One region of the Negadavirga shengliensis genome, then DNA from elsewhere that is predicted to be linked to it. Evidence: riboswitches for the same ligand, from Rfam matches in the RefSeq annotation. Region 1 holds a riboswitch; the other holds the start of a gene.
What was found. Region 1 has a riboswitch for cobalamin ahead of ACFPFU_RS15230 (TonB-dependent receptor). Riboswitches for the same ligand answer to the same signal wherever they lie in the genome.
Positions count from the first base shown of each region.

Region 2: linked by a shared signal. The riboswitch ahead of metE (5-methyltetrahydropteroyltriglutamate--homocysteine S-methyltransferase) and the one ahead of ACFPFU_RS15230 (TonB-dependent receptor) in region 1 are both predicted to bind cobalamin.

Region 1 is NZ_JBHSJJ010000008.1:181,498-187,770, forward strand. Features, by position in the region: gene ACFPFU_RS15220 (iron chelate uptake ABC transporter family permease subunit) at 1-334, opposite strand, end outside; gene ACFPFU_RS15225 (ABC transporter substrate-binding protein) at 324-1,478, opposite strand; cobalamin riboswitch at 1,575-1,792, shown strand; gene ACFPFU_RS15230 (TonB-dependent receptor) at 1,956-3,827, shown strand; gene ACFPFU_RS15235 (YncE family protein) at 3,824-4,873, shown strand; gene ACFPFU_RS15240 (Dph6-related ATP pyrophosphatase) at 4,900-5,631, shown strand; gene ACFPFU_RS15245 (hypothetical protein) at 5,620-6,228, opposite strand; gene ACFPFU_RS15250 (LVIVD repeat-containing protein) at 6,234-6,273, opposite strand, start outside.
Region 2 is NZ_JBHSJJ010000006.1:201,069-207,341, reverse strand. Features, by position in the region: gene ACFPFU_RS12485 (MBL fold metallo-hydrolase) at 1-176, opposite strand, end outside; gene metE (5-methyltetrahydropteroyltriglutamate--homocysteine S-methyltransferase) at 440-2,743, opposite strand; cobalamin riboswitch at 2,922-3,119, opposite strand; gene ACFPFU_RS12475 (tetratricopeptide repeat protein) at 3,390-5,660, opposite strand; gene ACFPFU_RS12470 (lactonase family protein) at 5,889-6,273, shown strand, end outside.

The DNA of each region.
Region 1 (6,273 bases):
CTGCCATGGAAAGCAAAGCGACTCCCAGGCCTGCTCCGGAACTGATGCCCAGTACATAAGGGCCAGCCAGGGGGTTTCTGAAAAAGGTCTGCATTTGTAGCCCACTCACGGCCAAGGCGGTTCCCGCCAACATGGCGGTAAGGGATTTAGGAAACCGGTACTCCATTAAAATGATCTCCCAACTGCTTTTGCTGAATGCTTTCCCCAAAAATCTTCCCGCAATTTCTTCAATAGGGATGCTTACCGATCCTATCCCTAGATTGATCAGCCATAAAAGCAGAAAAACCAGAATACTGATCACAAAATATAAAGTATGTAGTTTTCTAACTTCCATTCAGCAAGGTATAGAAATATAGCGAATGGTTTGGAACCCGTTCGGGATGAAGTATTTTCACCAGATCCAATAAGATGAGATCAGGTCTTACATAGCCTTCCTCAAAATAAAGAATCCCCCCGGTAGCTCCTTTTTTCTGGGTATAGGTATAAACCCTTTTGTTTTTAAAGGCTTGAAACGCGGCGTATCTTTTATCCGTACCCGACATATGGCGGAGAGAAGAATAATCCGCAGCCCCTATCCAAAAATCTGCATCCAGTGCCTTGCTCAGCACATGCTCATAACTCAATTGCACGCTTCCTGTACCTTTTTCCTCCTCAAAGACATATTTTCCGCCGGCTTCTTTTAGGAGAATACTTCCCCAGCTCTCATTGCCTGGGGCGTACCAGATATCTTTGTACATCGTCCCTGAAAGCACGGTAGGTCTCTCGTCGGAAGGTATTTTAGCAGTAAGGTTTTGTGCATCCATATAATTTTTCTCGATTTCGTCGAAAATGGCGGAAGCTTCCGCGAATTTTCCGAGCAAAAGACCGGTAAATTTAATCCATTCAGCCCTACCCAAGGGATGTTGCTCCATATATTCCCCATTGATCAGTACGGGTATCCCGGCTTTTTTGAGGACTTCGAAATGTGTCAGGTCTTCCCCCATTGTGGAAACCATCATCCAATCGGGCTGGAGTTCAACGATTTTTTCCAAATTGGCTTGTGGACCTTTTCCTAAATCCATGATTTTACCGGCATCAATCCTTTCTCTCATGATGTCAGAGGAAATAAGATCCAAATTGGGAAACCCGATGAGACAGTTGCTTTTTCCAAGTAAGTCCAGATGAGGTATATGGGTAGTGGCAGTCAGCACGATGCGTTCAGAAGAACTGTTTACTATGGCATCGGCACCTTCCTGTTTTTCTGAAGGGGAATCATCAAAAATCAGGTACCTGAAAGGAGTATGTTTTTTTTGGAAAGCCTGGCTTACCTCAACGAGATGATATCCCTCCCCCTCGAATATGCGGAAACCTTGTGCGTATCCCAAGGGAACCGGATCCAAATCATGACGAAGCGACTCCCTTTCCCGCATGTTACAGGAAAACAGCAACACCGTCAAGGGGCAAATGATAAACAATATATATAGGCTGAATTTCCCCATCAGAGGTTTGGATTAGGGACCAAAATAAAACATTGCCGGGGCCATTTCCAAAAACTTATTTTGGCTTCCCCGTTTTATCAACGGGAATTTAGGGTTATGTTTGCAGTGAAATATGGTTCCCGATCCTGTACCAGGCTCTCGGGATGAAAAGGGAATCCGGTAGAAAGCCGGAGCTGTCCCCGCAACTGTAACCCTTTCCCCAATTAATATGGGAAAGCAGTTTGTCAAACCTTTGCCATTGTCCCGGAAATATGGGATGAGAAGGCGGGCAAACTCAGGGAAGCCAGGAGACCTGCCACATTTCTTCGTGTTCAAAGCTTTCGGGTGAAAAGCTGGGATGATGTTTCTTCTAATTGATTGGCGGCAGGTTCATCAAAAAAAACCGGATCAGAATCAATGATGAAATTTCACTCATTCAATTGCCGGACAAATGCTTTGGATTAAATAATTAAACGTGTTATTTAATTCTATTAGGCTTTGGTTTGTTTTGTTTTTATTCTAGTGCAGCTGTTTGCCGCTGGCGACAGCCTGAGGCCGATGCTTGGGGACACCTTGGAGCTTCAAGCCGTGGAGGTAGCCGGGCCGAAAAAGTATGCCTATGGCCAAATGGTGAAAACCATCAGCGAGGGACAGATGCAGTCTTTCCAGGGAATGTCTTTGGCCGATGTTTTACAGCAGCGGACAGGGCTTTTCCTCAGACAATACGGTCCCGGAATGCTGGCCTCATTGACGATGAGGGGGACATCGGCAGGGCACAATGCGGTTTTTTGGAACGGTCTCCCGATCAACAGTCCCTCTCTCGGGCAAACGGATTTTTCTATCTTGCCGGTGGGCGGGTTCGATGGTGTGGACATTCACTATGGCAGTGCAGGCGCCTTATACGGTACGGATGCCATTGGTGGATCCGTTCATCTGAACAGCGCCATAGGTTTTGATGAAGGAGACCGGGCAAATGTGTTTTCCCATTTCGGGAGTTTTGGGAAGTGGAACCAATTGCTGGAGTACCGTCGCAGTGGCAGTGAATTTTCCTCAAGAACCAAGGTTTACAGAAATATCGCAAAAAATGATTTTCTTTACAAGGACTGGTCTTCCATCAATACCCCCGTTCGCAGACAGGAACACGCGGGGATTTCCCAATATGGATTGGTCCAGGACTTTGCATTTAAACTTGATGCCAAGCACCAATTAAGTACGTCAGTCTGGTGGAATCATACCGACAGGCAGATCCAGCCTGTAATAGGTTCCCCAACCAAAGACGAGCAGGTAGATGAGAATATCCGTTGGGTGGCCGATCTTCACCGTTTTGACCATAATAAAGTATGGAACTTTAAGGGCGGCTGGATAAAAGACCGCCTGGTTTTTAACCACGCAGAGAATCTTATTCACCAGTACTTTCTAAGCGGGGATCTTGACTGGCAATGGGGACCGGCCTGGGAAAGCAGAACCGGTGTCAGGCTCACACACATTCAAGGAACGCTTTCTGCCTACTCACGGCAGGAGAAGAGAATAGAACTTTATCAGGCTACCAATTTCAAGCCCGGGGAGCAGATTGGCTTTTCTTTCCATCTCCGGCAACTGATGTACGATGGCGAATGGGTCCCTTTGACCCCCAGCACGGGTATGGAGTGGGTTTTTTGGGAGACGCCCAAAGATCGGTTCCAGTTCAGCGCAAACCTTGCCCGGAGTTTTAAAGTCCCGACATTGAATGACCGGTTTTGGGTTCCCGGTGGTAATCCGGATTTGGAGCCGGAAAAAAGCTGGAGCGGGGAATTGGGTCTGGACCACACTTACCAATATGGTCCCGTGAAGGGGAAAAGCCGGGTTTCTTATTTCAGGATGTCGGTGGATAATTGGATCATCTGGCTTCCCGGAGAGGGCTATTGGAGCCCGGTTAATCTCCGCCATGTGGATAATCAAGGCTTAGAGTTTTTTATGGAGGTGAAGCTTACTCTGGGAGATTGGAAAACCGGTCTTGAGGGCAATTACGCCTGGACCCGTGCCATTAACAAAACAGCGGATTCGGAAGATGACAGCAGTATGGGCAAACAGTTGCCTTATACGCCCATGCATAAAGGGCAACTAGGTTTTTGGCTGGAAAAGACAGACTTTTCAATCTTCCTCAATACCCACCGGGTGGGAAAACGTTTTATTGCCACCGATAATCAAGGCAAATTGGAAGCCTACCAATTGTGGGATCAGGGGGTGGCCTATAAGCTGGCATTTTGGAAAAAGATAGAAGGGAAACTGGCTTTTCAGGTAAACAATATCTTCAATAAAGACTACCAGGTACTCCGGCTGCGACCGATGCCGGGGAGAAATTATCAAATCAATCTAAACATAACAATATGAAAAGGATAAATCTTTTGATTTTCTGGATAGGTATTGGCCTATCGTTTTCTTGCAGTACTGATCCGGTAGACGTTCCCAAGGGGGAGTTCGAAAAGGGTGTATTGATTGTCAATGAAGGCGCCTTTGGGGCCAATGACGGTGAAGTTTATCATTATGATCCCCAGACGGGGGAAGTCCAACAGGATATCTTCGAAAAGGTTAACCACAGGCCTTTCGCTGGGCTTATTCAGGATATGGTGGCACATGCCGAAAACTTTTACATAGTAGCCAATACCGGGAAAGTGGAGGTGGTGCGTTCGTCCGATTTCCAAAGTCTGGGTGCTGTTTCAGGCAACGGCCTTGAAAATTGCCGCCATCTTGCTGTGGCAGGCGATAAGCTCTTTATCAGTGACTGGGGACCTTATGATAACGCGTGGGCAAATCCGGACTCCTTCCTGGCAGTGGTAGAGGGTCCCGAAGGAGGGGCCGTAAGCAATAAAATTTCGGTACCAAGCCGCCCGGAGGGCTTATTCGTTGCCAACGGTAAAATCCTGACGGCCTGTAGTGCTGCCGGAGTGTTCGCTGTGATTGACCCTGAAAAGGAAGAATTGGAATCGATCGTACCGGTGGATGGAGCCCCTTTTTCTTTTTTCGAGTACGAAACGGGTATCTATTTATATGCCAGAACCGATGAAGCCATTTATTTCCACCGGATCAATCCTAACGACTTTTCGATACTCAACACGGTGGAAACTGCGTTGACCAATACGATATACAACGGCAATTTTGCCCTTGGGGAAAACGGAGAGGTTTATGTGATCACCTCGGGAGGGACTTCCGACAAGGTCGTCGTAGTTTCCTTGATCAGCGGTGACATAATCAATGAGGCATTTTATTCAGGTGCTGATTTTTATGGTTTGGGATACCATAAAAGTGAAAAAACCTTATACATCGGAGAACACAACGGCTGGCAAGGCAATGGCTCTGTAAAAAAAATAAATGCTGAAGGAGAACTGACGGGCACCATTGCAGCGGGAAGGGGCCCATCAGGGTTTATATTCCGATAACGTCTGTCCATAAAAAACGCAGAAGGATGTCAGAAACAAAAATAGAAGTTTCTCTTAGCTGGTCAGGAGGCAAGGACAGCGCCCTTGCCCTCTGGTACTTACTGCAAAATGCAGATTATCAGGTTGTCGGTTTACACACCGTCTTTGGAGAGGAAACCCGACGGGTGGGGATGCATGGGATTCATGAGGATCTGATCGTAAAACAATCCCATGAGATAGGCCTGCCTCTTGATAAAATTTACCTTCCAGCCAGTGGGGATAATCAGGCCTATGAGAAAGCCATGACCGCTTATCTGGACAGGCTTGCCGGACAAAATATCCGTCATCTGGCCTATGGCGATATTTTCCTGGAGGATTTGAAAAAGTACAGGGAAGAGAAGTTGGCGCAAAAAGGTATGCGGGGGATTTTTCCTTTGTGGGGGAAGGATACAGGAAGGCTCTCTTCAGAATTCTTGGGATTAGGCTTTACTACGGTGATATGTGCCGCTGATGCCGACAAGATTCCACAGGAAAATCTGGGGGCCATCTACGGGCGGAATTTTCTTGGCAGTCTTCCCGCAGACGTGGATCCCTGCGGCGAAAATGGTGAGTTTCATACGTTTTGTTGTGAAGGTCCGATTTTCAAGAATCCCATTGCTGTTGTCTCCAAAGAACCTGTTAGACGAGCTTACACGTTTAAAGACAGTCTGGGGCAGGAGCAGGCAAAATATTTCTGGTTTTCGGAAATCGAGCTAGCTGAAGAGGGCTCAAAACAATAGTCCTATTTTATAGACCACATTGTTGAAGATGATTTTGTCTCTTTGCAGATAGCTCCAATCGTTGGGGTTGCCGGGATCGGGAGAGTCTCCCCAGGGGTCATTGATGGGCGATCCCATGTAGTAATTGGCTATTTGTCTTTTATAGCCTATGCTGAAAGTCCATTGGGTGCTGTTTTTGTTTTTGACCCTGAATCCCACAGCAGGGTGGTACATCAGTCCCCCTTCATACCATTCATGGACATTCCAATCATGCACCGCTTTTTTTTCCAGCATGGTGGAATTATAACCGATATCGATGGCGGTATAAAAGGAGAAACTGTTTTGGGGAGTCAATATCCCCCGCCAGCCCATTCCAAACGGCACAAGGGTTAAGGGATTGTAGTGGTCCAGCCCAATAACAAAGCCCATTTCATGGTGGGAATTGAAATGCACGCCATTAAATGTTTGAAATGAGAAGTTGGCCCTGTTGTTTCCATTTTCCCTTCCCATCAATAGCCCGATTTCTGTATGGTGCACAAAAGGCGACGCCTGGCCCCAACTTACTTGGGGACAGGCCAGCCATAGGAACAGTAGAAAAAGTAATCGTGGGACTTTCATTGTTTTTATCTAAAAGTCACGTTGATGCAGCTTAGTTTTTTGAGT
Region 2 (6,273 bases), on a different contig from region 1:
AAATCCGCATGGAAATGGGTCTCAAAAATGTATTTGATGACTGCTCCATTTCTTGCTGCTTTCTCTATATAAGGCTGCACTTCTCTCAAAGGATCAATGATAGCAGCTTCTCCCGCAGATTCGATGTAGTAAGCACCTTGTGCCAGACATCCGGTATATATTTGTTCTATTTTCATCTTTATATTTACTTTTGCGCCTGACTTTTTCAGGGCTTATGGTCAATCTGAATTCAACACAAAAGTAAAGCGGAACAACAACTACCTAAAGGACTTTTGTCACATAACGATGATGACGGAGCAAAATCACGCGCACAATGGATCTGGACGGGCAGAAAAAAAATGGATGATCATCTCCGCGCCTCAATGTGACCAAACGTTAAGAAGATTGACCTCCAGGTCTCAATGACCTGGAGGATTTGGTTGGATGAAGGATTTACTTCTTATTTTTCCCGTAGTGTTTTGGCAGCCTCCACCATTTCTGCCAAAGCTTTCCGGGTCTCTTCCCAACCCCTGGTTTTTAGACCGCAGTCCGGGTTAACCCACAGCTGCTTTTCCGGGATCACTTCTTTAGCCTTATTCAAAAGACCCACCATCTCCGCTTGTGTGGGCACTCTCGGTGAATGGATATCATACACCCCCGGCCCGATTTCATTGGGGTATTGGAATGCGGCAAATGCATCCAGCAGTTCCATCTGGGATCTTGAGCATTCGATGGTGATCACATCGGCATCCATTGCCGCAATTTCTTCTATAATATCGTTGAATTCGGAATAACACATATGGGTATGGATCTGGGTTTCGTCCCTAACACCACCGGCCGCAATCCGGAATGCCTTTACCGCCCAATCCAAATATGCTTTCCAATCAGCCTTCCGCAAAGGCAAGCCTTCCCTGATCGCTGGCTCATCAATTTGAATGATCTTTATCCCGGCTTTTTCCAGGTCCATCACCTCATCTCTGATGGCTAAAGCAATCTGCATACAGGTCTTCGAACGGGGTTGGTCATTCCGTACAAAACTCCACTGCAAAAGCGTCACCGGCCCTGTCAGCATTCCCTTTACAATTTTGGCAGTAAGAGACTGTGCATATTGAGACCAGACCACCGTCATGGGTTTCGGTCTGCTGACATCGCCATATATGATGGGAGGCTTTACACAGCGGCTTCCATAGCTCTGCACCCATCCGTTACTGGAAAAAGCAAAACCCTCAAGCTGTTCTCCAAAATACTCCACCATGTCATTCCGCTCAAACTCTCCGTGTACCAATACATCCAGACCAACCTGTTCCTGCCAGCGGATTACCCTTTCAGTTTCCTGTTTCAACAACGAGGTATATTCCGCCTCAGTAAGCTGTCCCTTTTTAAATTGAGCCCGCCAGGAACGGACCTCTTTTGTTTGCGGAAATGAACCTATCGTGGTGGTCGGGAACGAAGGCAATTCCAGAAACCGATGCTGCTTTTCTTTCCGGACAGCAAAGGAACTCATGCGGTGGGCATCTTTCGCAGCAAGGCTGGCTGCCCGCTGTTTTACCTGATCACTGTGAATCAGGGGAGACACCTTCCTGCTTTCGACAGCGGATTGGTTAAGAGCCAGCTTTTTCAGAGCAGCTGCATCTGTTCCGGAACAGATCAGTTGTTTGAGTGTGACCACTTCATCCAGTTTCTGCTTGGCGAATGCCAGCCAGCTTTTTATTTCGGGTGCCAATATTTTTTCATCAGTCTCCAAATCCAGGTCACAGGGTGAGTGAAGTAATGAGCAGGAAGGGGCGATCATTACCCTTCCCTCACCCAGCTTATTCACGGCCTTCCGGATCACCTCCATCGATCGTTGGAAATCATTTTTCCATACATTCCTGCCATCCACCAGACCTAAAGAAATGCTGGTCTTTTCCGGCAAGCTCTGAAGTACACTCTCCAACTGATCAGGGCATCGTACCAGATCAATGTGCAAAGCGCATATCGGCAATGAAGTTACCAATGGAAGGTTATCCCCCATCCCCTCAAAATAGGTGGCCAACATGGTCTTCAGAGATGGAAAGGATTTCTTTATGGTGTTGTACACATATTGAAAAGCGGCTTTTTCCCTTTCATTGAGATCCAGTACCAAATAAGGCTCATCCAGCTGCACCCATTCGACGCCGTTTTCTTCCAATTGTCCGAGAATATCCAGATATACCGGCAACAGGTTCTCGATCAAATCTATGCGGTTAAAACCCGGTTCCTTCTCTTTTCCTAAAAGCAAATAAGAAACCGGCCCTATTAGCACAGGCTTTGTTTTTATACCTAATTGTCTCGCTTCTTTTACTTCAGCAATGACCTTTGACGAAAAAAGCTTGAAAGCCTGGTCCTTTCGGAATTCGGGAACGATATAATGGTAGTTGGTATCAAACCACTTGGTCATTTCCATTGCGGTGACATCCAGCCCGTTTTTCTGATGGCCTCTCGCCATGGCAAAATACAGGTCCAGCTCCGAATGGGGTTTGTTTAGAATGATGTCGTGATATCGGTCCGGAATAGCCCCCACGGTGAGGGACATGTCCAGCACCTGATCATAAAAGGAAAAATCATTTACCGGAATCAGATCGATTCCGGCATTTTTTTGGATCAGCCAATTTTGTTGGCGAATGTTTTCCCCCGAATTGAGCAGCGCTTTGGCTGTCAAACTGCCTGCCCAGTAGGACTCACAGGCTTTTTTGAGTTCTCTGTTGCTACCAATGCGCGGGTAGCCGAGATTGTGCGTCAGCATTTTCTTTTAACTTTTAAATGATTGAATAATATTTAAAAGTCCTTTTTGCCAAACTTCTCAATGCTTTTTGGACCGAAACATAAGAAAGAAATGTATGGAAAAGACATACTGCATCCTGAGGAATCCCCGGGAATACGTAAATACACCATACCTGACCTAAGCTTCAGACCGCGAAAGCATTGTCAATTCGGAACAGGCAGGTCTCCTGACTTGTAACAGTTTTCACCGTCCTTCCCATTCCCCTCACAGTAGGAACAGTGGACATGCATGGATGAAAACCTTTGGAATGTTACTTACAGTTGCGCGACAGTTCGTGATTTGCACACGATTCCCTTTTAATACACCGCTAAGTGTAACCTTGCCCGGTTGATGAAGAATATAAGAAAGAACTTATCGGGGCGAATATACAATATATTTCCCGCGCCTCCTTGCAGCGCATTAAACTTTTATCTCCCCCAATTTGACCTCTGCCCCATAAAAACGCATGTGCCGACAACATGGACCGTTCTGTCCTGCTGGCACGACTCATTTCCAAAAAAATCCCCCAATCAAAACGGGGTTTTGGTGGTGAAAAGGGTCAGGCTCCCATCCGCATTGGGAATTTGTTTCAAATCGATTTACATACATGACAGCCTGCCGACCAGCGTCATGGCTTTCCGGACACAATCATCATCCATAATTGTTTCAGTTGCTGGTTTTCCGGGTAAGCCCGTAGAAGTTTTTCTATATAGGGCTTGGCCATTTCCAATTGTTCCTGCTGAACATGCAAAACGCCCAATGCATAGGACAGATCCAGGTTATTGGGATCCAGGTGTAAACCTTTCAGGTAAGTTTTTTCAGCCTGGTCGGGTTGGTCCAGCTGTTGGTATACAATTCCCAGGTTATAAAAAATCCGGGGGTTATCCTCCAATTCGGTAGCTTTGGACAAATATTCCGCAGCATCTTCCATCCTGTTTTCTTCCGCGTACAACAGACCCAGGGAATAATAAGCCCCTCCATATCCTGGTTCTTGTTCGATCACCGTCTTAAATAGATCAATGGCTTTTTCATTTTTTTGTAACCTGTTGTATAAATGGGCCAAATTCAATCTTGCGACATTAAAATGATCGTCAAATTTTATCGCTCTTAAATAGGCCGCCTCGGCCAAATGAAATTCTCCCGTCCGTTCAAAATACTGCCCTTTTTCAAACTGTCCTCCCGGAAAATCTGCCCTTACTGCCAAAGAAGCTTGGTATTCCTTGATGGCTTTGTCGAACCCGGTCCGGACTTCCGGCTTCATCTGTTCTTTTGGGACATCCGCCATAGCGCTGGCCGCTGCTATCCGTACCGTTCTTACTTTATCATTGAGCAAGGGCCCCAGATGCCGGAGTTTCTCCTCTGGTTCCAAGTCCCCTAACACAGTTGCTGCAGTATGCCTGACGATGTTTTCATTGCTTTTAAGGCTTCTGATTATTGCGGCTTTGGATTCCTGTGAAATGGTTTGGTCCAGATACCATATCGCCGTGGCCCTGACAATGGCAGGTTGTGTGCCGTCTTCAGAGAGATCAATCAACTTCGGAATGGCACTTTCCGATCCTGTACTGGCCTCAGTAAGTACTTCGGAATAGTGGGGTTTTCTTTCTGGACCAAATAATTTGATTATAGATTCCGCTGCCCAAGCAGCGCTTTGCTCTTCGTGACATTGATTGCAGGCATTTGGTGTATTGTATTTTACGCTGAGATCAGGACGTGGAACCCGGAAACTGTGGTCCCTTCTGAAATCGTTGCCCATATAGGTACGGCCCGGCATATGACAGCTGACACATGCTGAACCCGCTGTGTTGATGGCATGAAAATGATGGTCAGGCGTATCATATTTCTCCTTAACGTGGCATTGGCTGCACAAGGCATTCCCTATGGCTTTTAGTTCCAGGCTATGGGGGTTATGGCAGTCAGTACATTTTACCCCGTTTTGATACATTTTGCTCTGGACAAAAGACCCGTATACATATACCTCATCCCGTATCTGTCCGTCCGGAAAATAAATGTTGTCTCTCAAAATTTCAGGGGAATAATGATCCATGTATTCTCCCTCATGATTGAATGCTTCCGTGTGCTGCACTCTCCGGGAATGACAACGGGCACATTGATCGACCTGCTGTTTGGAGGTCAGGGAAGAGGTAAGGTAAAGCTGCACTTTTTCACCATATCCGCTGCCATCATAGTCAGGTGATGACACCCAATCAACATGCTTTTTCCCGGGGCCATGACAGGCTTCACAAGCCACATTGATAATGGAAAAAGTAGTATTGAAGATTTCAGATGCTTCATCAAAGTTCTTATGGACATTGGTAGAATGGCAATCAGCGCACATGGTGTTCCAATTAAGTCCTCCTCCTGTCCAGTGCATCCATTCGCCGGCTTCTATCCTATCCTTTGAATACAAGTCAAACCACTCCTTCTTTTCCACATCCCAGGCTGTTCTGAGACATTGCAATTTGCCGTCCGGAAATTTCACGATGTATTGTTGGAGCGGGGAAATACCATAAGTATATACGATCTCATAATCATGATAATTGCCATCTGCCCCCTCGGTATTCACATAATATTTCCCGCCGCTTTTGTAAAACCTACTTGTAACTCCCTGACTGGTAAAAGTAGTATTGAATTCTCCTTTGACTGAATGATCATGAGCCTCCATCATGGCTTGGTCATGATGAGAATACTGCCAATCTCTGAACGCTTGTGGGTGGCAGGATTGACAGGTTTGGGACCCCACGTAATCTTCATCGGTCAGTTTTCTTGGCTCTGCATCAAGGATGGGTTCTCTTGAACTGCATGACACAAATGAATAAACGATCTCCAGGACAAATATTAAAGTTATTGATATGATAAATATTTTTTTATACTTCATGGGAATAAAGGGGAGTTCCATCATGGTTGGGTAATTTTCAGTCAAAGAACCTACCCGGTTTGGAAAGTTAAGAACAAATCCATCTTTTCGGTAGCTTTTCTATTTCAAAAATAGATGATAAAAAACAGGAAAAAGCCGGCCAGTTGGATGATCAAAAATTCATATCCCATGACAGTCCCCCTTATGACGGCATAATTAAAACCTACCTGAGCAAATAAAAAATATTATCAGTAACTTTCAGAAAAAACTGCCATGATCAAGCACCTGTTATATCTGATGATCCTACTCGCACTCCCCGCCATGGCTCAAAATAAAGCAAAGGAAATTCTCTATGTGGGTACCTTTTCCGAAAATGACAGCAAAGGTATCTATGTGATGGAATTTGACAGAAACACTTTAAATTTTAAAGAAATCCAGACCATCCATGACCGAAAAAGCCCAAGCTTTATCACCATTCATCCCAACAAAAAGTACCTCTATGCGGCATACAGAGAAGGAACCGGTGACCAGGATCCAAATGGAACCGTCATAGCGTATGTGATCAAATCGGACAATGGGGAATTGGAAAAGATAAATGAGGTCTCCTCTCGCGGGGCCGGTCCATGTCATATAAGTGTTGACCCTGCAGGTTCCACGG